Endozoicomonas gorgoniicola: one gene and its partner. The protein of the gene in region 2 binds, or shares a complex with, the protein of the main gene of each other region. Links are inferred from orthologs where the notes say so. Each region holds a gene or a part of one and is shown on either strand. Other genes may lie near its edges.

Region 1 (10,477 bases), 190 kb from region 2 along the record:
CTCATGTCGAGAGTAATCAGAAGGGCGCTCCGGCGGTTCATTTCCGCCAGATCCGGTTGAGACGCTGCCCTGAACAGAGTGGCTACAGCTTCCCGCTCGTAACAAATGTACCTGATTAGAACCTGACCGATAAACAACGACTGTCTTTTTTTCTCCTGGTGTATTGCCTGAACCACACTGATAAAAATACTGGCTGCCTGCAAAACCGGAAAGGAAGACATGATTTTCATGGCCTATGCGATGATAATCTGAAATTGCCAGACAAAGCTCACTGGCTCCGGCATCTTCTGTAAAAAAAACAATTACCAGGCACAAGAGCAACCACTTCGAAGTTTGTCCCGCTTCAGTATTTGGCAAAGCCTGTTTCCCCTATAAAAACATTTGACCTTTTCACGAACACCACACGGTCTAGACTCAAATTGATTTCAGGGCAAGCAGGAAAGCATCATGGTTTATTATTCGAACCATGATGCTTCACAGACAGGGGCAAATGCCGTCACACAGTTGCTGATTACTTGCGGCTTCCTAACCACTCAATAACCAAAAACATAACAATCGCTACAACCATCAATGATAAGCCTGGCAGGAGTAAAGCTGGCTCCCCGGTCAGGGATTCATAGTTGAAAGGAGAAACATTCACTTCCAGAAAAGGGACTTCCTGACCCGAGCTGTTAAGACGGGTTTCCAGCGTCTGCTTCCAGGGCCAGACCTTGCCAAGAGCCCCAACCATCAAACCGGTTAACAGTGACAGAGCCAGATCACGGTGTTTACGTAACAGCCAGGACAGTATGTGTGAAAAACTCAACAGCCCGACAACACAGCCAGAGGCGAAAACTGTCAGAACCATCAGATCCAGCGTTTTCAATGCCTGCAGAACCGTAGCATACAAGCCCATCAGCAACAGCAGGAAACTACCGGAGATTCCCGGCAGAATCATCGCACAGATAGCGATCGAACCGGCAAAAAACAAAATCAACGGTGTTGGCGTCAGACTGGCAGGCGTCAGGGTACCAATCATATAGGCAGAGACTGCCGCCAGCACAAACAGTATCCCGCCAGTCACACTGTAATGACGAACCTGTCGAATCATGTGAAAGCCGGACACCAGAATCAGCCCAAAGAAAAACGACCAGATCAGTACCGGATATTCCGCCAGCAGATAACTGATCAGATGCGCGAACGATAGAACACTAATCAGAATGCCGCTGAATACACAGACAAGAAAAGTGCCGTCTACTTTTTTCCAGCAGGCTCCGATACCTTCGTTTTTCAACAGCAACAGCAGTGTCGGTGAAAAGCTGCGCAAAGAATTCAGCAGCCGGTCATAAATGCCGGTAATAAAGGCAATGGTGCCACCGGACACACCCGGTACCACATCGGCAGCCCCCATGGCCATACCTCTGAGCAGCAGCCCGAGAAAATCTGTTTTAACAGACATAATCTAACAATCCTGAATAGTCAGGCGTTGAGCCGCCTGAATTTAATTTTTTAAAAACCAATGTTCGGGTAAATCCCTACCGTATAACACCGCTCAGCATGGGAACAAACCGCACGAGTTCCAGCACTTCCTGATGAAACTCCTGCCCATGGCGTACCACCAACAGCAGTTCCTGATGAAAATCACCCACTGGAATCACCAGGCGTCCACCCTTTTCAGACAACTGTTCCAGCAGCTCTAAGGGTACCTTGCCCGGAGCAGCCGTTACCATAATCCCATCAAAAGGTGCCAGACCTTGCCAGCCCATGGTGCCATCACTCAACTTCAGGTGCGCATTGAACAGCGATAACCGCCGCAGCCGACTGCGCGCTTTTTCCTGTAATAGCTGTATTCGTTCCACGGAGTAGACCTGCTTCACCAGATGAGCCAGTACTGCAGTCTGGTAGCCGGAACCCGTCCCTACTTCCAGCACCTTATTCAACGCTCCCCCTGCCATAAGTGCTTCCGTCATACGGGCAACAATATAGGGCTGAGATATCGTCTGATTATGGCCTATAGGCAGGGCGGTATCTTCATACGCCCGCTGCGCCAGTGCCTCGTCAACAAAAATATGACGGGGAACTTCCCGCATGACTTCCAGAACATCCGTTGAAACAATCCCCTGCTCCGCCAGACGATTTATCAACCGGTCACGGGTTCGACGGGATGTCATTCCTATTCCCTTCAGTTCTGCATCCCTCATCCTTCAGCCTCCCAACCAGTGCTGTACCTGAGTCAATGTTCCGTGATCCGTCTGGTCATACTGCAGTGGCGTCACTGACACATAGCCGGCGGCAATGGCATGAAAATCAGTGCCGTCTCCGGCATCCTGCTCTTTACCCACCGATGTAATCCACCAGGCTTCCCGTCCACGGGGGTCAACCACTTTTAACGGCGCATCGGGTCGCTCACGATGCCCCAGTCGGGTGACCTTCATTCCCTTTATATCGTCATAAGGGAGGTTTGGTACATTAACATTCAGAACTGACCCGGGCGGCAGGGTTAACTGGTCCAGTTTCTGAATCAGCTCAAAGACGACACGCCCTGCTGCGGTAAACCCTTCATCGCTGTCACCGCACAGTGATACAGCAATCGCCGGTTTACGCATAAAGCGCCCTTCCAGAGCCGCTGCCACCGTACCTGAATAGAGTACATCGTCTCCCAGGTTAGCACCGTGATTGATACCGGAAACCACAATATCCGGCGCAGTTTCAAGCAGCACGCTCACAGCAAGATGCACACAATCAACCGGAGTACCATCAATGGCATAAAAACCATTGCCCTGAAGGCTGGGGCGCAGTGGACGGTTCAGAGTCAAGGCACTGCTGGCAGCAGTGCAGTTACGGTCAGGGGCGTACACCGAGCAATGACCCAGCCCTTTCAGACTCTGGTAAAGGGCAGCCAACCCCCGGGCAGTCACACCATCGTCATTGCACAACAGCAGGTTCAAACCGATCCCTCTCTTCACACAGCAGAAGTTCTCGCAGTATCGAAGTGGCAAAGCACCCTTTGGGTAACGCAAAGCTGACCTGCAGGGTCAGGTCATCATTCCACTGCCACTGCATTTGATCAGGAATAAGTCGTATAGCACGCCGCTCCTGCTTCATCCGGGCATCTTCCAGCCCTGACTTCAGAGCCGGATACGGCTCCAGCGTTGCCAGCTCCAGAGCCTTGCAGTCAGCTTCAGACAGAAGTTCACCTTCTCCCCAGAGCGGTGCCGTCAGCATCACCTCACCACGATGTATTCTCGCCATCAGTTCATCATTATGATCCCTGAGTATCAGGCTGCCACTGTCCTGAAATCCGGGTACGTCGCCCGCTATATAATCGAGCCAGTTGTTCTGGTTGACTCGTTCAGAAACAATGCGGTTAAACAGCCAGGAACGCGCGGCAGACAGGTACATTGAGCGTTTATTCTTGTGAGCCCGAAATTCACCGGCAAACATTTTGATGGCCCGTTCCAGATTTTCACCCCGTCGTCCGAAGCGCTGTTCACCAAAATAGCTGGGAACGCCCTTGACAGAAACAAGATCGAGCAATGTATCAAGCTGTTCGCGGTCAGCATCAACATTTTTCAGGGTGATGATAAACCGGTTGCCTTTCAACGCACCGGTTTTTAATTTACGCCGATGTCGGCTGACCTGCAGGATACGGATATTATCTTCCTGAAAATCACTCCAGCGAGGTTCTTCCATGCCCGGCATCCAGACACTAAACCACTGTCGGGTAATTCCGTGGCGATCCTTGCGCCCGGCATAGCTGACCGAGAGTCGTTTAACTCTGGCGAACCTGGCAAGCCTTCCTGCCACCCAGTCCGTATTTTCACCCTGTTTTTCAACATAAAGCAGAACATGCTCCCCTTCGCCGTCCGGCTCAAAAGGCAGCAGTTCCTCAACAATAAAATCTTCAGGCTGTTCTTTAAACAGCGCCTTGCCTGCAGGGTCACCCCATGCATACGCCCAGTCCATGGGATAGGAAAGATCACTCATACATATTCACTTGAACTTGAAATAGACACTTGAAATAGACACTTCAATTAGCCGCTGTGTTGTTTCAGGCAGCGTTTCATTCAACAGAACGTGGGCTTATCAAAACAACAGCATGGACAGCTATACCTTCCTTACGTCCGGTATAACCCAGTTTTTCGGTAGTGGTCGCCTTCACGTTGACACAGTCTCGTTCAACGCTCATATCTTCAGCCAGATGGCGGCACATGGTTTCAATATGCGGAGCCATTTTCGGCGCCTGAGCCACAATGGTGGCATCCATATTAACGACCGAAAACCCTTTCTCTGCCAGCAGGCTGACCACATGACGCAATAACTTACGACTGTCGATGCCTTTATAGCGAGGGTCGGTATCCGGAAAATGCTGACCGATATCACCCAGGGCAGCCGCGCCCAAAAGGGCGTCGGATACGGCATGCAGCAGCACATCCCCGTCAGAGTGAGCCAGCAGGCGTTGGGGGCTGGAAATTTTGACACCGCCCAGAATTATATGATCACCGTCGCCGGGTTCGGCAAAACGGTGGACGTCAAAACCGTGTCCTATTCGCATCAGACTGTCTCTATCAATTTCGCTTGTTGTTGCAGATACAATGAGGCCAGTGCCAGATCTGAAGCTCTGGTGACTTTAATATTGTCGCCATGACCTTCAACTATACGCGGCTTATGACCGGCAAATTCCATAGCGCTGGCTTCATCCGTAATGTTCACGCCTGCTTCCATGGCCTTGCTCAGCCCGTCAATCAGGGGTTTCAGGCGGAACATCTGAGGGGTCAGAGCATGCCAGAGGTTCTCACGATCCACCGTTTCAGTGGTAACGCCATCTTTGTTGGAACGCTTCATGGTATCCCTGACCGGCATCCCCAGCAAACCACCAATGGGGTCGTTTTCAAGGGATTTCACCAGCCAGTCCAGATCAGACTGGCGAATACACGGACGTGCAACATCGTGAACCAGAACCCAGTCTGTGTCTTCAGCCAGCTCATCCAGTACGGCCAATCCGTTCACAACCGAGTGATAACGCTCTTTGCCCCCTTTTGCCAGAATGATACGAGGGTCTCGCAGCAGTGCCACTTCCGGATAATATTCATCATCAGCCCCTAACACCACGACCAGCTTTTCCAGTAACGGAAAGTCCAGCAACCGCTGCAGGGTATGTTCCATCAGGGTTTTGCCCTGAATTTCAAGATACTGTTTAGGTATATCTGCATTCATGCGGCGCCCTACGCCTGCTGCAGGCACGACAGCCCAGTACTTATCACGAAGCGTTTCACGAGAACGAGTCATTGCGGTACTCACTATTAATCCACCGGATAATCCGCCAGACGACTGATGGCTGCATGGCAGCACGGGAAGTTAATCATAGATAAGGTAGAAGGTTTCGTCCTTGCGAACCATACCCAGATCGAGCCGGGCCTGTTCTTCAACGATTTCCAGCCCATTTTGCAGTTCAACCACTTCCGCAGCCAGTGAACGATTACGCCGATAAAGGCGCTCATTTTCATTCTGCTGGCGCTCAATCTGTTCGCGGGTATAAAGCAGCTCACTGATACTGCCTTCGCCAAACCAGAGCTGAGATTGCAAAAAAATAAATGTGATGGTTAGAACCGAAATGACCAGCTTGTGCATGTAAAATTCCCTGATATGCAGCCTGTCAGTTTAACAAACCACCAGGGCATGATAAAAGCCAGTATTGCAGGGAAAACTTAAAGGGAAAACTTAAATAGAAAAAACATAAGCAAAAAGGGAGGCATATTGCCTCCCTTTTTATGGGGTTAACCCGGAATCACAAGGTGATTCAAGCAGCCAGATTATGCACGCTTGAATTCAGCCAGGCCGCGGTAAGGCGCCTTTTCACCCAGAGCTTCTTCGATGCGCAGCAGCTGGTTGTACTTGGATACACGGTCAGAACGGCACAGGGAGCCGGTCTTGATCTGGCCAGCCGCAGTACCAACCGCCAGGTCAGCGATGGTAGCGTCTTCAGTTTCACCGGAACGGTGAGAGATAACGGCAGTGTAACCAGCGTCCTTAGCCATCTTGATCGCTTCCAGAGTTTCGGTCAGGGAACCGATCTGGTTGAACTTGATCAGGATGGAGTTAGCAATACCCTTGTCGATACCTTCTTTCAGGATCTTGGTGTTGGTTACGAACAGGTCGTCGCCAACGATCTGGATCTTGTCACCCAGGATGTCTGTCTGGTACTTGAAGCCGTCCCAGTCAGATTCGTCCAGACCATCTTCGATAGAGATGATTGGGTACTCTTCACACAGCTTGGCCAGGTAGTCAGAGAATTCGTTGGAGGAGAAGATCTTGCCTTCACCCTTCATGTTGTACTGACCGTCAACGTAGAATTCGGAAGCCGCACAGTCCATAGCCAGAGTGATGTCAGAGCCCAGCTTGTAGCCAGCCGCTTCAACCGCTTCCTTGATAACTGCCAGAGCGTCAGCGTTGGAAGCCAGGTTTGGAGCGAAACCACCTTCGTCGCCTACTGCAGTGTTCAGGCCTTTAGCAGACAGTACTTTCTTCAGGGCGTGGAATACTTCAGCACCCATGCGCAGACCTTCGGAGAAAGTCTTGGCAGAAACAGGCTGAATCATGAATTCCTGAATGTCTACGTTGTTGTCAGCGTGCTCACCACCGTTCAGGATGTTCATCATTGGAACAGGCATGGTGAACTGACCAGCAGTGCCGTTCAGGTCAGCAATGTGCTCGTACAGTGGGATGTTCTTGTCGGTTGCAGCCGCTTTAGCAGCCGCCAGGGAAACCGCCAGAATAGCGTTCGCACCCAGTACTTCCTTGTTTTCAGTACCGTCCAGCTCGATCATCGCCAGATCCAGACCTTTCTGGTCCTGAGCGTCACGGCCCAGCAGAGCTTCGCGGATCTTGCCGTTTACGTTGGCAACAGCTTTCAGAACGCCTTTGCCCAGGTAACGGGACTTGTCGCCGTCACGCAGTTCCAGAGCTTCGCGGGAACCAGTGGAAGCACCGGAAGGAGCAGCCGCACGACCCATAGCACCGGATTCCAGGATAACGTCAACTTCTACAGTTGGGTTACCACGGGAGTCCATGATCTCGCGACCTTTGATTTCAACAATCTTAGACATGGTATTTACTCTCAGCATCTTCTCATTGAAGAGAAACGTAAGGGGAACTTAATAAAGCCGGGAATACTATCGAATTCCCTGAGCGGAAGTACCGAACCAGTAATGGATATTTCGCCACATCACGCAAACCATTGACGCAGGTCAAAAGCGCAGTTGCGTGGCCGCAAGCCCGGAATCAGGTTGCATCACCCATTTGACGACGCAACTATACCAACTCTCAGGCGGTTATCAACTATTGCAAAGTCGGACATCGCAGGGCCCGAAAACACCCTTATGAGCACACGAATTAACACAAAAGAATGAATTACACCCTAATAAACAGCACACCCGGCCAGTTAAAACTCATCTTTAACATCTTGTGTTATGCGGGGTGCCATTAAGGCATCAAGAAAGGCCTGATCAAAGTCCAGAGGCTCTTGTGTCACACTACTGCAAACAGGGGATGCATAACTTGTAGGGGTCGAACACGGGGTGTCCCGGTCAAAAGACCAGTAATGATACCCTCCTAACTTCAACTCCCTTCCATCGGAAACCATTTTTGTGATATCAGCCACCATTGTAACTTCATCTACCTGATCATTAACGCCTATCATAGGGGTCAATGCTATATCCCTAAACGGTACACCATGAACATGGTTCAAACTCTTTGCAGCATTAATGGCAGACTTCGCCATATCACAACGTCCCTCCGAGTCATGGGTACAATCGCTTGAACCATAATCCATTACCATTAAGTTCACGGTATACTCCAGTCCGCTCTTTCTTGCAGCATCCAGCGTCCACTTCCCATAAAGTGTAAGTGGATCGACCCGGGGATCTGGCCCCCCTCGCGCTGAAATTGTCAGACTGACTGGCAGCTGCATCCCCCTTTTTTTATAATCTTTCTGAGCCGCAGCCGCAAACTGCATTAAATTGTAAATCGCTTCCTCGCTGCCAGATTCGATATCAAAATCCAGCCCGGCAAAACTAGTCGAATTATAACGATCAACAAACGCCTTCATTCCCGCCTCAGAAGAGCAGGTAAAGGTGGCATTGGCCCCCCCGGTAGAGATCACATACTTAATACCATTTTGTACAAACCGCTTTATATTGGCATCTGCAAGTTGTTGTGCGTCCACACCTCCCCAGGTTTCGTTCCCACACTCACCGGTAGCAAAAGCCCATGTGACCAGTTTATTGCCCGGCAAGAGTTGCGATGGCGAATCCGCCAGATCGGTCGAAAAGGAAGGTTCCTGCAATTCACAGTCCTTATAAGGTAACAATGGCACGGGCTGGCTTTGTCCATGTACTTTTGTACTAATAACATAGGTATTCCAGTCCATGTTAATACTGATGTCTTTGTAAGGAGAAAAAATGACTTCATCGCCAAGTGCAGAAGAAATAGAAGGGAGTCCTACAAAACCACAAACACTGGAAACTGCGAGAAAACGAGGTATGTTCATAGCAACTTACTGACTTAAGACAGTTAATACACAATCAGCAAGTCTAGCTTTCAAACTGGCACAAGGGAAAAAATCATCAATACCTGAGAATAACTTAATGCGCCGTTACCTTCCCTTCACCTCCCTCCCTTTAATCTATCCGCATTGTTAACCAATGGTGAGATTGGAAAAGCCTGAATTCGTATCATAAGTGCATAACCTCTGTAACCAGAGGATTGTTTCAGAACCTTTGAAGTGAATCAGAACTCAGGGGTATTCTGTAAAGCAACCAAACCATACAGAGGAAGCCAAGGATGGCCTATACACACCTGAGCTCTGAAGAGAGATATTATATCGAAACTGAACTCAAAAATGGGACTTCACAAAACAAAATTGCTAAAAAGCTTGGCCGTTCACAGCCTACCGTGTCGCGAGAAGTAAACCGCAATAAAGGGCAAAGAGGGTACAGGCACCAACAGGCTAATCGCACAGCTCGGCAGCGGCACAAAGATAAGCCAAAAGCTATTAAGCTGACAGACGACATTAAACAACGTATTTCAAACGATATCCGTTCAGATTGGAGTCCTGAACAAGTGGCTGGAAGGCTTGAAAAGGACGGTGTAATCAAGCTGCATCATGAGACGATTTATCAATTTGTAGCGGATGATAAACGGCGCGGAGGCTCGCTCTATAAGCACTTGAGGCACCAGAAAAAAACTTATCGAAAGCGATACGGTTCAGCTCATAACCGAACCGGTATACCAAATCGGGTTGGCATTGAAGAACGCCCCGAAGTGGTCAACAACAGAGAGCGAGTTGGTGACTGGGAAGCTGATACTGTAATAGGTAAAAATCATAAAGGAGCCATCGCTACATTAGATGAACGAAAAACCAAGCTTCGCCTTGCTGTCCCTCTACCAGGCAAGAAGGCAAAAGCGGTTAAACAGGGAATAATTGACGTACTCAAGCCTCTGAAAAGGTTTGTAAAGACAATAACATACGACAATGGAAAGGAGTTTGTTCAGCATGAATCAATTGCCAAAGCTTTAAAATGTGACAGCTACTTTGCTGCCCCCTACCATTCTTGGGAAAGAGGCCAGAATGAGAATGCTAATGGTTTGCTAAGGCAGTATTTCCCCAAGTCGATGGAGCTTAATGGCGTGACAGAAAAAGATGTCATCATTGCAGTGGATAAGCTGAACAACAGGCCAAGAAAGTGCCTGGGCTACAAGACTCCTTATGAGGCATTTAAAGAGTCAACTGGAATAGATGCAAGAAAAGTCATGGGTTATGCACTTATGACTTGAATTCAGGAAGTATGCCTGACGCGATTCATCAGAAAACTATTGATCAGAAAATGAGCTGTCAGAAAAACAGGCACAAATGGATAGCTGCCGGTAGTCTTCTGACTGTCATGCTGTCAGCACTGTATGCGTTCAGTAGTTCATCCGGAAATGAACTACCCCCGTCGCCTTCAACGACAGAAAACAGGGCGCTGGTTTCTATTGTCAGCACTAAGCCTGGCACCTACCGGTATTCACCCTCGTCGGCCTGTGTAGGAACAATCTGGCTGGGCGGGAGGCTCAAGTTATGAATTTTTCAGTGCTGCTTATGGTCAAATACCCAGAATCAGAATATTTGATAAACTCCAATATCTTTGCTCTCTGATTGAGCAGTAGCTTTTCTAGCTGTGCAATTCTGACATTTCCTACGCTTACCCGAATAAGCTTTGGTGGAAAGCCGTGTTGTTGTGAAAACTCTATGAAATCTTTGTCTTTACTGACAATAGTGAGTTGATTTTCTTTGGCATAATGCCAAATCTCAATATCAGGTGAGTTATCAAGTCCTGCATGCAGAACGTGCAAAATTCCCGGAAAAACCTCTTCAAGTCTCGCCACTAATCTTGGTGAAAGATTTTCATCAAGCAGAAGCATCAGGCGGCACCTTTGCCAAGGGAGTCAGAGGCATATA
Region 2 (16,426 bases):
ATAATCAGTGAAAAAACGCATTGCCCATATTATTTTATTTTCAATGGTTCTTTTCTTTTTTCCTTCGGCTCGAGCCGTCAATTTTCAGCAATTCATTATTCAGCTGAACGGCATGTCATTACTGGAAATCACTAAGCGGCAGGAGCCGTATTCTCCGGGGACGAGTTATGACATTCGGGCAGTGTCTCCAGCCAATGGGCAGCTCGTTCAATATAACCTGGAGCCTGACACTTCAGATCAGGTTTCGGCATCGGCCTTCCAGTCGTTGCTTAACTGGTTTTCGGTTCATTTTTGGGCACCCACGTTTCCTGACAGTATCAGAGAAAACTCTATTCACAGTTTATTGCAAGCCCTGATTCTTACCCATCATAACTTAGGGTATCGTTCTTTTGCTGTAACCATTCATGGCGATGGTAATGCAGAATTGAGTATGCGGGCATCATCAGGCTCACGGATACAGGCAGAGACAACTTTACATTCAGCTGGGTCAGCTCCCTGGGATAGTTTTCTTGATTCAACGTCCACTTCAGACAATCGTTTATTGCATTATTTTTTTAATCATATGAATCATGCTCATCTACTTCGCTTCATCATTTTGCCAAGACAATTTAGCGATGCTGTCGGCTTTATGGATTTAGAGTTGCATTCGAGTAACCGCAGATTCGATTCTAATCTCAATGTTCAGGTCAGCCAGAGAGGGGAGGAGACGCTTGTTTTAAATGTTGTGGGGGTGGTTGATCGAAACGGGTTGCCTGCAGAAGTTCTTCAACAGCGAACCCCGTTTTCTGCTCAATTTGGCCAGCTGGAAAATTTGCTACCCGGGGCACCCGGGGCAATAGGTGAAGCCGTACCGTTGGGAATATCAGGCGCCGGTGTGCAATAAGCACCCAGCCCTTCAGGGCATACGGAGTGTCAATATCGGCAAAGTGAATGTTGTGGTAGTTAACCCCGGACCTTGTGCTGTGTTAAAGTTCTCAGATCACAGATAAAGGGAATAAACAGTGTTCGAACTGGTGAAATCCGGCGGTTGGTTAATGCTGCCGATCATACTTTGCTCTATTATTGCCATGGCTATCGTATTTGAGCGCCTGTGGACGCTCAGGCCTTCCCGTATCGCACCTCGTAACACTCTGTCCCAGGTATGGAAATGGATCAAAAGCAACGATCTGGATAGCAAGAAGGTCGCCAGTCTGCGTGAAAGTTCACCGCTTGGGGAGATTCTGGCAGCCGGTATCACCAATGCCCGTTATGGTCGTGACATCATGAAAGAGAGCATTGATGAACAGGCCGGGCGGGTGATTCACGAGCTGGAACGTTACCTGAACACGCTGGGTACTATTGCTGCTATCGCGCCACTGCTGGGTCTTCTGGGTACAGTAATTGGCATGATTGATGTCTTTACAGTCATCATGCTGGAAGGCACGGGCAATGCAGGTGTTCTGGCGGGCGGTATCTCCAAGGCGCTGATTACCACGGCAGCGGGGTTGAGCGTTGCTATTCCCTCGGTTATTTTTCATCGTTATTTTGTGCGCCGTGTTGATGAACTGGTGGTGGCCATGGAGCAGGAGGCTACCAAGCTGGTTGAAGTTCTGCAGGGTGAACGCAAGCTGAAAGACCGCAGCGAGGGTAAGTGATGAAGTTTCGTCGCCAGACCCAGGAAGAGGTGTCGGTCAACCTGACACCGCTGATTGATGTGGTGTTCCTGCTGTTGATTTTTTTTATGGTGTCGACCACCTTTACCCGTGAAACCCGGTTGGCGATTGATTTGCCGGAAGCCAGCGGAGAAGTGCAGGAACAGGTCCGTAAGCAGGTCGAGATTGTGATCGGTAAAGACGGTGATTTTTCCGTAAACGGTAATAGTCTGGTGAACAGTCGTCTGGAAACTCTTAAAACCGCCCTGGGTAAAGTGAGCGATGGTGACAGTACTCTGCCACTGGTGATCACCGCCGACGCTAACACCCCCTACCAGTCTGTGGTGACGGCCATGGACGCAGCCGGTCAGCTGGGCTTTGCCAACCTGAGCATGACCACCCGAAAACCGGCTGATTCTGACAGGGAGTGATAAGCTCCCTGATGTCGAGTAACAAGATGTCTACCGTTTCTCCGAAAACTTCTGCAAAATCATGGCGTGACCGTTTCAACGACTCGGTGTTGAACTGCTGGTATGGTTCCGGACGCTGGACTCTGCTGTTATTACCTTTCACGGCTCTGTTCAAGTGGCTGGCGCATCGACGTTGCTGGAAAATTATTCGCTCAGATCGCTGGCAACCACCGGTGCCTGTGGTGGTGGTTGGCAATCTGTCGGTGGGGGGTACGGGTAAAACGCCGGTCGTTGCAGCTCTGGTTAGATCATTGCAGCAAAAAGGCTATCATCCGGGCATCGCCAGTCGTGGTTTTGGAGCCGATACTCAGGATCTGCCATTGCGGGTTACACCAGACACCAATCCAGCCATCGCCGGAGATGAACCCGTTATGCTGGCACAACAGTTGCGCATACCGGTGATGGTCGACCCGGATCGTGTCTCCGCTGCCAAAGCGCTGGTTGAAAACTGTGGCTGTAACCTGATCATTACCGATGACGGTCTGCAACACTACCGTTTGCAGCGTCATGTTGAGATTGTGGTGATTGACGGTCAGCGCATGCTGGGCAATGGTTTGTGTCTGCCCGCCGGCCCCTTGCGGGAACCGCCGGAACGGCTGCAGGCTGTGGATCAGGTACTGGTTAACGGTCGTCCAGCCGGTGATCTGCCGGTAGATTTTGACTGCATCTATCTGGAAACCGATGACCTTTTACCAGTTGGCTGTTCGGATTGCGCTCCGCCTGAAGCCGGGACGGTTCATGCTGTAGCGGGAATCGGGAACCCTGAGCGGTTTTTCCAGACGCTTGAGTCCCTGGGTTTCAGCGTGATTCCTCATGCTTTTCCGGATCATCACCCGTTTGCCCCGGAGGATATTGTCTTTCATGACGATTTGCCGGTTCTGATGACTGCCAAAGATGCAGTAAAATGCCGGAGCTTTGCCGGATCAAATGCCTGGTATTTGCCGGTGCAGGCGCATATTCCGGAAACGGTGCTGAATAAAATCATTCATCTGGTTGAAACCAAAGGGCCGGATTCTGTGTCGAAGGTAATTCCGACAGGCTCCTGGTAGCCTGACCGGGAATAGGCTGCCCTACAGTGGTCGTAGCAAAGTCATGGATCAATATCACGGATAAGTATTATGGATAAGTATTATGGATAAAAAGTTGTTTGAGATTCTTGCCTGCCCACAGTGCAAGGGTGAATTAAAACATGCAAAAGATTCGGCTGAGTTGATTTGTCGCCCCTGTGGCATGGCATTCCCGATTCGGGATGGTATCCCGGTTATGCTGGAGGGTGAGGCGCGTACCCTGACCAGCGGTGAACGCCTTGATGAAAGCAAAGGCAGCAGTCAATCAGTGCGCTGATTTTCACAGTAAGTAGTAAAAAATTGAAAGAAAGATGGTTCCATGACTGAAACAGTCCGCCCTTTTACAGTGGTTATTCCCGCCCGTTTTGGCTCCAGCCGTTTACCGGGTAAGCCTCTGGCTGATATTGATGGCAAGCCAATGGTTCAACATGTTTATGAACGAGCCAGTGAGAGTCGTGCTCAAAGAATTATTATTGCGACCGACGATGAGCGTATTTTCAAGGCGGCGAAAAAATTTGGTGCTGAAGTGTGCATGACGTTGTCTGGTCATCCTTCAGGAACAGACCGCTTGCAGGAAGTCGCACGTTTGTATGAGATGTCTGACAACGAGGTGATTGTTAATGTGCAGGGGGATGAACCACTGATTCCGGCAACCGTCATTGACCAGGTGGCGGAAAATCTGATGGATAACCCGCACGCAGGCGCAGCGACACTGGCAGAACCGATCCGCCAGCGTGACGACTTGTTTAACCCGGCAGTGGTCAAGGTGGTGTCTGATAAAGACGGTAATGCCCTGTACTTCAGTCGCGCACCAATGCCGTGGGCTCGCGACAGTTTCGCGGCAAACTCTGACTCGTTGCCGGATATTGATGGCTTTCGACGGCATATTGGTATTTACGCTTATCGCGTGAACCTGCTTAACCAGTACGTTCAGTGGCCGCAAAGCCCGTTTGAGCAACTGGAATCTCTTGAACAGCTGAGACTGTTATGGAATGGTCATCGGATTCATGTGGCAGATGCTCTGGAAACACCGCCACATGGGGTCGATACTGAGCAGGATCTGGCAGTGGTTCGTCGTATTGTCGAAATGATGTCTTGATGAATATTGTTGAAAATTATTCCCTGAAAAGCCGAAACACTTTCGGTTTTCAGGTTTCAGCCCGTTATTTTGTAGAAGTTACCTCAGTTGAACAACTGCAGGAGGCATTGGGCTTTGCCCGGAAGCAGAAGCTGGACATCGTCCCGCTGGGTGGGGGAAGCAACCTGGTTTTAAGTGGTGATGTTGAAGCCCTGGTGATCGCTGTTAACCTGCGGGAACGTTCCGTGCTTGAGCGTTCAGATGAAGCCGTCATGGTTCGGGCCGGAGCTGGTGAAAACTGGCATGAGCTGGTGCGCTGGACTCTGGCTGAACAGGCTTATGGGCTGGAAAATCTGTCGCTGATTCCCGGCCATGTCGGGGCGGCACCTATTCAGAATATTGGGGCTTATGGTGTTGAGCTGAAAGACTCTTTTGAAAGCCTCGAAGCGGTTGAGATTCACTCGGGTGAACTTCGTCGTTTTTTTCTGAAAGAGTGTCAGTTTGGCTATCGGGATTCCGTGTTTAAACATGCCTTGCGCGACCAGTTTATCATCACATCCGTGAACTTTCGTCTGTCTCCCGGTTTGCAGCCAAAGCTTGGCTATGGACAGTTGCAGCAGGAGCTGGCGCAGCGCTGCGGTCATCGGTCGCCAACGGGTATGGAGATCAGTGAAGCGGTTGCTGACGTGCGTATGCAGAAACTGCCTGATCCAAATGTTCTGGGTAATGCCGGTAGTTTTTTTAAAAATCCGGTCGTGAACGCTGATGTTGTTAAACGGCTGAGAGCAGAGTTTCCTGATCTGGTTGCCTTCCCCTTTGATGAACAGTGGAAACTGGCTGCTGGCTGGCTCATCGATAAGGCAGGTTTGCGAGGTTACCGCGAAGGGTGTGTCGGTACCTATCAGTATCAGGCGTTGGTGCTGGTGAATCATGGTGGTGCTGAGCCCGATGAACTGCTTCATCTGGCTGGCGTCATTCAGCAAAAGGTGAAGGCGGTGTTTGGTGTGGCTCTGGAAATGGAACCGAGGGTTTATTAATCGTTAGTGCTGAAAGTCTGCCCTTGGCCAGAAAAAAATGGTCGGGTGCGTTTTCGTGAAGATATTTACCGGCTGAATGATGCGCTTCTGGCGAACTTTTAGCGTATTAATGGTTGTTTATAGCAAAAGGGCGTACCGAAAATGGTACGCCCTTTTTGTTTCAAATTGACAGAGGCTTACCGGGAAGCTTCTGTCTGGGAGTCAGACTGGTTGCTTTCCTTGGTTTGTCCAGCCTGCTGCCGCTTCAGTCGAGGGTCGTTCATGGCACGACTGCGGCGACGACGGCGAGCTGGTCTCTGATTTTCAGAGGTGCTTTCCACCTGTGCCTGAAGTTCAGATACGTCAGGAGCTGTTGTAGCAGCTTCCTGTTCTTCAGCAGCGGGAGCTGTTTCCTGAACCACTGGCTTCGCAGCTTTTTGTTGAGCGGCAGGTTGTTGAGCGGCAGGCTGTTGAGCAACAGGCTGTTGGGCAGCAGATTCTGCTGGCTTTTCAGCAGCTGGTTTTACAACCTGAGCGGTGTCTGCACTGGTTTCCTCAGGCTTTTCAGCCAGCTGAGTCAGGGCATTTTGCAGCTGCTCTACTGCATCACCAAAAGTCTGATCGGCCCGGGCTTCAGGCTGAGTGAGTTCTACTGGAGTAGTAACCGGAGCCGTCTCAACAGGGATCGTAGGCTGATGGCTCGCCGCTACCGCTTTGGCCATTTCAGTCATACGTGGTTCCCGAGTAGCATATTCAGGTGCTTCATTGCGTACGTCTGCAGCAGGTTCAGCTTTTTCTGCTGAGTCAGTTGCCTCGACTGCAGGCTTGGCAATGATGGGTTTCTCTGTTTTTTCTGCTTCAGCCGGAATCTGTAATTCAGGTTTTGGCTGTTGCGCTTTCGGAGCTGGTTGTGCGTCTGCAGGAGCAGCTTTCGCTACTGGCTGAGGCGCAGGCTTACGCTCTTTTGGTGTCTCAGCTCTTGCTTCCGGAGCAGGTTTGGCTTCCTGCGCTGCAGCTGGCTTTTCCTGTGCTTTTGGTTCTTGTGGCCTGGACTCCTGCGGTTTGGACTCCTGCGGTTTGGACAGGGATGGCAGCGTTGGCTGATCCTGTACATTGCGGTCACGCTGAGTCGGACGGTTGCTGCGACGACGCTGGGCAGAACCCGGACGGCGACGGCGACGGTTGTCTTCACCCTGTTGTTCAGGTTCCTGGTTCAGAGTATCGGCTTTATGGGCGTCGCTCCGGCTTTCATTGCGGGAAACCTGTTCTTCGCGGTCAAAGCGCTCCTGCTTCTGGCGCTGACTGCGACTTTCCTGACGATCCTGTCTCTGGCGAGGCTGGCGCTGCTGACGGTTGTCGCCCTGCTCGTTACGTTGCTCGCTGCGGGAGTCGCCACGTTGCTCGTAACGAGAGTCGCTACGATCCTGACGGCCGCCACGACGACGTTCGTTACGGTTCTGGCGTTGTTCGTCGCTCTGTTCGCGACGGTTGTCACGGGTTTCACGTTGCTGGTCGCGACTGCTGCGCTGTCTGCGCTGCTGAGGCTGCTGGCGTTCACGCTGAGGACGGGAAGAAGGCTGAGGCTTTTGACGGCTCTGGGTCTTCTTAGGCTGCTCTTCGGTGCTTTCTTCAGCGCCAAACAGTCCGCCCAGGGCTTTAACAAAAGAGCGGATCAGACCGGGCTTTTCCTGCTTTACAGGGGCTGGTTGAGCAGGCGCAACAGTCTTGACGGCTGCTTCCTGGCGGGGAGCAGGCTTGGCTGTAGCGACCGACTGTTCGACCGTGTCTTCAGCTTCCAGAATCTCGTAACTGCTTTCAACGTGTTCGGCAACATGGTCATCGCGCAGGCGTTGAACGTCGTAGTGAGGAGTGTCCAGATTGGCGTTTGGAATAACAATAACGCGAGCCTGGTGACGCTTCTCGATTTTGGCAATCATTGAACGTTTTTCGTTCAGCAGGAAGGCAGCCACTGATACCGGCACCTGGGCACGGATTTCAGAGGTCTTGTCCTTCATGGCTTCTTCTTCCATCAGACGCAGGATGGACAGAGCCAGGGATTCGATATCCCGGATAGTGCCTTGTCCGGAGCAGCGTGGGCAAACAACACCACTGGTTTCACCCAGGGATGGACGCAGACGCTGACGGGACATTTCCAGCAGGCCGAAGCGGGAGATGCGGCCAGTCTGAACTCTGGCGCGGTCCATGGACAGAGCCTGACGGATACGGTTTTCAACCTCGCGCTGGTTGCGGTTGTGGCTCATGTCGATAAAGTCGATCACGATCAGGCCGCCGATGTCGCGCAGACGCAGTTGGCGGGCGATTTCGTCAGCGGCTTCTAGGTTGGTGTTCAGCGCCGTTTCTTCGATATCGCCACCACGGGTAGCCCGGGCAGAGTTGATGTCGATGGATACCAGGGCTTCGGTCGGATCGATAACAATAGAGCCACCGGAGGGCAGGCGTACTTCACGCTGGAAGGCGGTTTCAATCTGGGATTCGATCTGGAAGCGGTTGAACAGTGGAATGCTGTCTTTGTAGAGCTTGATCTTATGCTCGTACTGCGGCATCACCTGCTTGATGAAGGTAACGGCTTCGTCATAGACAGACTGCTTGTCGATCAGTACTTCGCCGATGTCCTGACGCAGGTAGTCGCGAATGGCACGGATGATGACGTTGCTTTCCTGATAGATCAGCAGAGGGGCTGGCTGCTCGGCGGCCTCCTTGATGGAACTCCAGAGCTGAAGCAGGTAATCCAGATCCCACTGCAGTTCTTCCTGGTTACGACCCAGGCCTGCGGTGCGAACAATGACGCCCATTTCAGCAGGGATATTCAGCTGGCTCAGGGTTTCACGCAACTCAGCTCGTTCATCACCTTCAATACGACGGGAAATGCCACCGGCACGGGGGTTGTTTGGCATCAGAACCAGGTAGCGTCCAGCCAGGCTGACCAGTGTGGTCAGAGCCGCGCCTTTGTTGCCGCGCTCTTCCTTATCCACCTGGATAATGACTTCCTGACCTTCCTTGATGACGTCCTTAATGCTGGGACGCCCACCGGAATAGGATGAGTTGAAATATTCCCGTGAAATTTCTTTCAGGGGCAGGAAACCATGACGTTCAGCGCCGAAGTCAACAAAAGCTGCTTCGAGGCTTGGCTCGACACGAGTGATCTTGCCTTTGTAGATGTTGGCTTTTTTCTGCTCACGGGCGCCTGATTCTATATCCAGATCATACAGGCGTTGTCCGTCTACCAGTGCAACACGCAACTCTTCCGATTGAGTTGCGTTGATTAACATTCTCTTCATAGAGTACCGATACGGTTTAGAGGCTAGCCTCTCGTGCCGGAACGGCCCGCTCTTTCTTTTCCGGTTTGTCACTCGGGCTTAACACGATGCGGAGTAAACCGGTTTTATTAACTGCCATCAGACTTACACCGTCAGACCAGCATACAACACTTCTGTGGTCTGTGAGGGTAACGATATGACACATTAGTACTTCCTGAAGTGCTTGGTTCAGGCAAGTACTGGGCGCAGGAATGGAATTCTTACCGGGGAATGACTCGGCGTTTCAAAATAAATAAAGCCGATTATAATTGCTGACAGTCCCGGGACCTTCCTCACGCCCGGAATCAGGGGGCGTTGCTCGACAGAGAGTAGCTCTGTTTATGTTATCCACGGCTCTTGCCGTGCTCTATACCATGAAAATTCGATTTTATTACCTGGAGTGATGAAATCGAATTATCTGCTCATGGCTTAACTTCTGTCCCAAGTATTTCATCGACCCGGCATCGGGGAAGCTTTATGGTGATTCCGTGATGTCCTGAGTCGGCGACCGCTATTTTTAGCTCTGGTCTTGCCTGGGTTTCGTAAATCGAACTGCCCTTTCGGTTATGCGCAGGACAGTGCCTCAACTATATCAGTAATCTGTAAGTGCTTCAAATGAGCCAAAGCTGGTAAGATGCGCCCATGGACAGACGACTCAATGATTCCCGCGATTCAGCTTCTGCTCAAGCGGATCGCCCTAAAGTACGACTGGTCAGCATTGATGCTGATGATGCTGGTCAGCGTGTTGACAACTATCTGGTTCGGGTGCTGAAAGGTGTTCCGAAAACCCGTGTTTACCGGGTTATTCGCAAAGGTGAAGTACGGGTAAATAAAAAGCGAATAACTGCTGCCTATCGTTTGCAGGATGGCGATGTGCTGCGTATTCCGCCCATTCGTGTGGCTGAAAAGACCGATAAAGTCATAGTGGGTGGTGGCCTTACAGAAAAACTGGAGTCTTCCATTATTTATGAAGACGACCAGCTGATCATTATTAACAAGCCTTCTGGCATTGCGGTTCATGGGGGGAGTGGTATCAACTTTGGCGTGATTGAGGCGATGCGCAAAATTCGCCCGGACGCCCGCAGTCTGGAACTGGTACACCGGCTGGATCGTGATACCTCCGGCTGTCTGATGATTGCCAAGCGTCGCAGTATGTTGCGTTATCTGCATAACCAGTTTCAGGAAGACAAGGTCAGTAAAATTTATAACGCCCTGGTGATCGGGCGTTGGCCAAGTCGCAAAGTGCTGGTGAATGCGCCGTTGTTAAAAAACACACTGCAATCGGGTGAGCGCATGGTTCGGGTCGATCTGGACGGTAAAAAATCCAGAACCCGTTATCAGGTGCTGGAGCGTTACAACCACCAGGGTGAAAGCGCAACTCTAGTGGAAGCCAGCCCGATTACCGGGCGTACGCATCAGATTCGTGTGCATTGCCTGCATGCCGGTTACGCCATTCTGGGTGATGACAAATACGGTACAGACGAGGACAATAAACGCTACCGGAACTTTGGCCTGAAGCGACTGTTTCTGCATGCGGCACGATTGAAGCTTACCCTGCCTGATGGCACGCCTTTGACCGTTGATGCACCACTGTCGCCTGATTTGCAGGCTGTTCTGGAAACCCTTGGAAGTGAGCGCGACGGACCGTCAGCCTGATAGAGCCGTCAGCCTGATAGAGCCGTCAGCCTGATAGAGCCGTCAGCCTGATAGAGCCGTCAGCTTGATAGAGCCGTCAGCCTGATAGAGCCGTCAGCTTGATAGAGAAGTAGAGAATTAAATAAATTGGAAAAACGTTATTCATTAATTATTTTTGACTGGGATGGAACCCTGATTGATTCTGTCCCTGCTATTACCCGTTCTCTGGCTATTGCTGCTGAGCAGTTGGGGTTGCCGCAGCTGGATGATGTGGCTTATAAAGGTGTGATTGGACTGAGCCTGACGAATGCCATTCGTAAGCTGTATCCGTCACTGACTGATGAACAGTTGCAGCAGTTTATTAAACAGTACCGTGAAGAATACAACCGGCTTGAGACGCAGCCTTCTGTTCCGTTTCCGGGTGTCACAGACGGGCTGAACATACTGCGTGACCAGGGTATCACTATGGCGGTGGCAACGGGTAAGAGTCGAAATGGTTTAGACCGGTCCATGACTGCCAATCAGTACCATGAGTATTTTCAGGCGTCCCGTTGTGCTGATGAGACACGCTCAAAGCCTGACCCGTTAATGCTGAAACAGTTACTGGAAGAGCTGGATATTCCTGTTGAACAGGCTCTTATGGTGGGCGATGCCGGGTTTGATCTGCAGATGGCAGAAAACCTGGGGATGGATCGGGTGGCTGTCACCTATGGCGCCCAGCCAAAAGAGCAATTGTTAAATCACGATCCTGTGTTTGTTGCTGACAGCTTTGATGACCTGGTCGAATGGGTGAGCATAGCTGAACATGGCTGAACATAGCTAAACATAGCTACGCATTAAAAAAATAATCGTTGTTGGGCGCTAAGCCCCGGAGTAAAGATGGAAGATAACTGGAAGGAGTCTGAGTCGGTTCTGTCCGATAAGGATGATGGTAAGGCCTGGAAGCTGATTGAAAACCTGGCTGAAGGTGCATTGAAAGAGCAGCGTCGGGCTCGCCGCTGGGGTATTTTTTTCAAGCTGCTGACCTTTACCTGGCTGTTTGCCACCATTGGCATTTTTTATTCCGCTTTTCGTGTTGATGTTCCGGTAATGGAGCCTTCTGGTGGGCACACAGCGCTGGTGGATGTTAGTGGTGTGATTGCTGATGGTAACGATGCCAGTGCTGACGTTATTGTGGGAGGCTTGCGGGCTGCCTTTGAAGATCCCGGTACCAAAGGCGTTATTCTTCGTATTAACAGTCCGGGTGGAAGCCCTGTACAGGCAGGTTATATTTACGATGAAATTCGTCGGCTGCGTAGCAAGTATCCAGAGACGCCACTGTACTCCGTGATTATGGATATCGGTGCCTCTGGAGGCTATTACGTGGCTGCCGCAGCGGATGAAATTTATGCCGATAAAGCCAGTCTTGTCGGGTCTATTGGTGTGGTGTCATCAGGCTTTGGTTTTGTCGAGGCAATAGACAAGCTGGGCATTACCCGTCGTACTTATACAGCGGGTGAGTACAAAGCCTTTAACGATCCATTTCTGCCAATGGATGAAGAAGCGACTACACGCTGGCAGGAATCGCTGGACAGTATTCATCATCAGTTTATCAACGCCGTTAAAGCCGGTCGTGGTGATCGACTGACCGACGACAAGGTAATTTTCTCCGGCATGGTCTGGACAGGTGAAAATGCTGTCGGGCTTGGTCTGGTTGATGGTCTGGGGAGTGCGGGTTATGTTGCCCGGGAAGTGGTGGGTAATGAAACCATTGTTGACTTTACTGCCCGTCTGTCGCCACTGGAAAAATTTGCCAGAGATATGGGCGTTAGTTTCAGTGGTGCGGTCATCAAAACGCTGGGGCTTGAGGGTGTAACCCTCCGCTGACTGGCGGTCGCCGCTTTTCGCTGTCCGTTATCCGTAGCCCGCTGTTGGCAGTAACAGCTAATAGCCAACGGCGAATAGCGGAAGGCGGGCGGCGAACAGCGATTTTACTCAAATAATGTTAACACCTTCATTTAACCAGAATGCATATCAAAAAATAGTGTAACGCAAGGTTATCAATCGTCTACGATTAGTTCGCACTACTACTTGCGCGGGCGGTTGCTTATGCTTGGTTGTCTATTCAAACTATCAAATGTTTTTCCTGCTACTTTTTCTGTTTCCCGTAATAAATACTTTACGGTGAATTTTGTTCTGCCATTCTCTGCACTTGTATTTTGCGCGCAAGGCCTGATTGCACAAGAGTTAATGTCAGCCAGTTATTTGCCAGTCCGTAAGGAGATGGCTGCCTTTGCGATGGCTGCACTGGTCTTTCGTACAAATACAAACTTCTGGCCAATAAACACTGATAATTCTCAATACTCAGGCACTAAAAATAGTCCTGACAATTCATTACGGCCTTTCAACCATTTACCGGACAGGCAGCAGAGAGGGTGCTTTTCTAAAGTTTCAAAGGGAGATACTGAACAATTACTTAATGTGTTACATACATCTCCCCCTGGTTGTACTGTCGAGATAGAAGGCACTTACTTTCTTGATGCCAGTATTGACATCAAAGTTAACCTTGTTGGCAAGTCTTCTCTTCAGGAACCAGAGCCTGATGAACCTGTTGTTTTTTTCAGAATAGAAAGCGTCCGTACAGACAGCGATCAGAAAACAGGTTTCATGTCGTCCGTCCTGTCAGGGGAGCCGTTATCTTATACCAAATTCCCGGAAGCTGTTCTGGTAATGGATGAAAACAAAGACAGCCGCCTGAGAATTCACCCGTCAGCCAAACTGAATAACATCACAGTGCTCTCGCCACCCACTGATTTTGATCCACACAGAGGCTGCATGGATACTCGTATTATCTTTCAGGCAAATGCCGAGCCTTTTGTTGTAGGTATTTCTGAAAGCGCATCAGGTCATCTTTGTCATACATACCATCCTTCAAGCGGCATTATCAGTTACGGTAAGACAAGCGCCAGCACCACCACCAGGCAAAACAGTTACAACAGCGGAGGGGGAGGCGTAGCCTGGAGTAGTTACACAAACGCACATCATACTGCTAGTTTTTGGAGGGGCGGTAGTAGTAGTGGTGGTGGTGCCGGGGGGGATGACAGAAATCCCTGGCGCGATAAAACGATGGCTGAATGTCTTGCGGATATTATCCTGGCCAGCGAGGAACAAAGGCTGAAGCTGAATGAAATCTACAGGCGTTACCATGAATTACTCCAGGTAAGTGACTATGATAAAAAAAGCAAAAAGAATTCAATCAGGCATACCTTAAGCTCTTTACGTTGTTTTCAACGCCAGGAAGATACGTCCGGGCACGGGGGGTTCTGGTCATATGACCCCTCTCTCCGGAAACCTACAAGAAGTCGGAAATTAAAACGGCAGGAGCAACAGCCAGCTGTATATTCACCGTTCATCTCCCTTCAATACATCTTCCCTCGGGGTTTTACCCCGCCCCCTCCTCCTTTTACCCTGCGCCAACCCTTCTCTCAGCTTATCCCGCCCCTCATTCGGGACTCCACTTCTGAGAATTTATCTCCTCATTTACAGACTGAAACACCGCCGTTCCCGGATCGTGACCCAGGTTCGGAAGAGCGAAGTGCTTATGCCCTTCAGGGTTACTTCCGACACGGTCAATATCATTAAGCTCCCGTGTTGGGAGTTGCCCCGGGGCGCAAGCGTTGCACTCTTCCCAACCTGCAAGTCTGACTGGAGATCGATTTAGAATATATCGCTGTCCGCCTTCCGCCTTCCGCTGTCCGTAGCCCGCCTTAACAGCCAACAGCGAAAAGCGGATGGCGGACAGCGCTTTCGTTCAAATAATGCTAATACCTTCATTCAACAGCATATCGGTTAATCGTATAAGTGGGAGTCCGGTCAGGCTGTTGGGGTCATCGCCGCTCATCTTTGTGAATAACGTGATGCCCAGTCCTTCGCATTTAAAACTGCCGGCACAATCCAGTGGTTCTTCCTTCTTTATATAGCGTTCAACCTGTTCTCTGTTGAGTTGTCTGAAATGAACGGTAAAAGGTATGCAGTCGAGTTGCTTTTTGCCGGTTCTGGTATTCAGCAGGCATAAACCTGTATAAAAGGTAACGGCCTGATTGCTACAGGCCAGTAGTTGCTCGCTTGCGCGGTGATGGGTGCCGGGTTTGCCCAGAATAGTCTGCCCCAGTTGAGCTGCCTGATCGGAAGCAATAATCAGATGATCCGGGTAGCTCTCTGCCAGAGCCCGCGCTTTAGCTTCTGAAAGCCTGAGAGACAGGGCTTCAGCAGTTTCACCCGGCAGAGGTGTTTCATCAATATCCGGAGCCTGACATGAGAACTCAAGCTCAAGTCGTTCCAGTAGCTGTTTTCGGTAGGGAGAGCCGGAGGCGAGGAGTAGTTTCATTGTCGTATAAACAGTTAATAAGTTAATGAAAATAGTTGCTTGAGCTGTTGTATTGATCGCTGGTTTAGTCGTTATTCCCGGATGAGGAAATAACGGCAAACCTGTGGTTGTAAATGAAGCCTTGACAGGCAGGAAATTAAGCAGAAATTCTCGCCTTATACGCAGTTAAACCCTTTGACAGAGGGGTGACATGTCCCTATTATTGCGCCCTTATGATTATCGGGCAATTACCCAAAGCCTTTGATCCGCGAAAACTCGCGCGTCAAGGCAGGCAGTTTGAAGGTTCGCTGGCTCTGGAACAGTTTGGCCAGCTGGTGGACAGTCTGGCTGATGATAAGGGCGAGGTTAAGGTCTCTCTTCATTTTTATATGAGTGAAGACCACAGGGTTATCCTGGAAGGCACAGTGTCGGCAACGCTGAAAATGATTTGTCAGCGCTGTCTGGATGTAGCCGACATTCCGGTAACTGCTGACCTCCGGCTGATGGGTGTGTTGACAGATGAGCAAGCCAGGGCTTTGCCGGAAGACTTTGACCCAATGATGATGGGCGAAGAACCGGTTGAGCTGGTGCCTCTGTTGGAAGAAGAGTTGTTACTGGCTCTTCCGATCGTTGCCTATCATCCACCTGAAGACTGCCTGGCTCAGAAAAGCTTTACCACTGAGTCGGAAGAAGAAGCTAAAGCCTTTGCTGAACAGGTAGAGGAAGAGCGGACAAGCAGTAATCCTTTCAGCGTGCTGGCCGAACTGAAAAAAGATACTACGAATTAGGAGAGTGGACACATGGCTGTTCAACAAAACCGTAAAACCCGTTCCCGTCGCGACATGCGCCGTTCCCACGATGCCCTGACTTCTGCTCAGCTGTCTGTGGAAGCCGCTACCGGTGAAACTCACCGTCGTCACCACGTTTCTGCTGACGGTTTCTACCGTGGTAAGAAAGTAGTTGCTGACAAGTAAGAGTCAGAACATTGCTTCAGGGACGACTCAATTCGACGCAAAGAATGCGGGTCGCACTTGATATCATGAGCGGGGACGAAAGTCCCCGTTCGCGTATCCGGGCGGCGCTCAGGGCGTTGAGCAGGTTCGATCATCTCGAACTCCTGCTGGTCGGTGATCACGACCTACTGCAATCCTACCTTAACGATGTCGGGCATTACGACCGGGATCGACTCTCTCTGGTTCATGCCGACGCCACGGTGGCAATGGATGAAAAACCCACCCTTGCTTTGCGAACCAAGCGGCACTCCTCAATGTGGCAGGCGCTGCAGTGTGTGTCTGACGGGCGTGCAGATGCCTGCGTGTCGGCGGGTAACACCGGTGCGTTGATGGCGATGGGGCGGTTTGTTCTGAAAACCTTTGCCGGTGTCGATCGTCCGGCGATTGCCGCCAGCGTACCCAGCCGAAACGGCAGTACTTTGCTGTTGGACGTTGGGGCTAATGTTGACTGCACTTCCATGCAGCTTTTTCAGTTTGCCATTATGGGGTCTCAGCTGGCGGGTGCGGCGCATGGTATCGACCGGCCGAGGATTGGTCTGTTAAACGTTGGAACCGAAGAAATAAAAGGCAACGAGCGGGTTCGTATCGCGCATCAGCTGTTGAATGAGCATAACCAGCTAAATTACATTGGTTACATTGAAGGGCATGATATTTTTTCAGACCGTGTCGATGTGGTGGTGTGTGACGGTTTTGCTGGCAATATTGCTCTGAAAACCGGAGAGGGTGTGGCGAGCCTGATTGCTGATACGCTGACCGAGATATTCAGTCGAAACCTTGTCACGCAAGGACTGGCTGTATTACTCTCCCCCATTCTCAAAGAATTCAACCGCAAGGTTGATCCGGAATTACATAAT

The links.
Region 1: the proteins of rne (region 2) and eno are in contact, whole or in part, in a solved structure (PDB 2FYM), measured with the Escherichia coli proteins. The link is inferred for Endozoicomonas gorgoniicola from one-to-one orthologs.

Annotation. Positions count from the first base shown.
Region 1 is NZ_JAPFCC010000001.1:2,489,938-2,500,414, forward strand. The notes cover bases 4,940-7,760. They hold eno (phosphopyruvate hydratase), read right to left. Parts: upstream 7,086-7,760; coding sequence 5,793-7,085; downstream 4,940-5,792. Other genes in these bases: ispD (2-C-methyl-D-erythritol 4-phosphate cytidylyltransferase), read right to left, coding at 4,940-5,268; NX722_RS11400 (septum formation initiator family protein), read right to left, coding at 5,338-5,610; NX722_RS11410 (glycoside hydrolase family 18 protein), read right to left, coding at 7,421-7,760. In the rest of the region: NX722_RS11365 (hypothetical protein), read right to left, coding at 1-221; NX722_RS11370 (DUF368 domain-containing protein), read right to left, coding at 512-1,438; NX722_RS11375 (protein-L-isoaspartate(D-aspartate) O-methyltransferase), read right to left, coding at 1,515-2,150; 5'/3'-nucleotidase SurE, read right to left, coding at 2,184-2,927; tRNA pseudouridine(13) synthase TruD, read right to left, coding at 2,905-3,966; ispF (2-C-methyl-D-erythritol 2,4-cyclodiphosphate synthase), read right to left, coding at 4,043-4,534; more of ispD, read right to left, coding at 4,534-4,939; more of NX722_RS11410, read right to left, coding at 7,761-8,527; NX722_RS11415 (IS30 family transposase), read left to right, coding at 8,821-9,813; NX722_RS11420 (hypothetical protein), read left to right, coding at 9,825-10,100; NX722_RS11425 (DUF5615 family PIN-like protein), read right to left, coding at 10,090-10,440; NX722_RS11430 (DUF433 domain-containing protein), read right to left, coding at 10,440-10,477. UniProt on the Escherichia coli protein: Catalyzes the reversible conversion of 2-phosphoglycerate (2-PG) into phosphoenolpyruvate (PEP). It is essential for the degradation of carbohydrates via glycolysis.
Region 2 is NZ_JAPFCC010000001.1:2,681,133-2,697,558, reverse strand. What follows is about bases 5,260-8,888. They hold rne (ribonuclease E), read right to left. Parts: upstream 8,562-8,888; coding sequence 5,460-8,561; downstream 5,260-5,459. Other genes in these bases: murB (UDP-N-acetylmuramate dehydrogenase), read left to right, coding at 5,260-5,283. Outside these bases: NX722_RS12400 (hypothetical protein), read left to right, coding at 8-883; NX722_RS12395 (MotA/TolQ/ExbB proton channel family protein), read left to right, coding at 1,002-1,634; NX722_RS12390 (ExbD/TolR family protein), read left to right, coding at 1,634-2,062; lpxK (tetraacyldisaccharide 4'-kinase), read left to right, coding at 2,074-3,150; NX722_RS12380 (Trm112 family protein), read left to right, coding at 3,233-3,445; kdsB (3-deoxy-manno-octulosonate cytidylyltransferase), read left to right, coding at 3,488-4,267; more of murB, read left to right, coding at 4,267-5,259; 23S rRNA pseudouridine(955/2504/2580) synthase RluC, read left to right, coding at 9,222-10,235; NX722_RS12355 (HAD family hydrolase), read left to right, coding at 10,362-11,027; NX722_RS12350 (S49 family peptidase), read left to right, coding at 11,094-12,080; NX722_RS12345 (forkhead box protein), read left to right, coding at 12,924-13,835; NX722_RS12340 (Maf family protein), read right to left, coding at 14,005-14,580; NX722_RS12335 (YceD family protein), read left to right, coding at 14,793-15,347; rpmF (50S ribosomal protein L32), read left to right, coding at 15,360-15,533; phosphate acyltransferase PlsX, read left to right, coding at 15,578-16,426. UniProt on the Escherichia coli protein: Endoribonuclease that plays a central role in RNA processing and decay. Required for the maturation of 5S and 16S rRNAs and the majority of tRNAs. Also involved in the degradation of most mRNAs.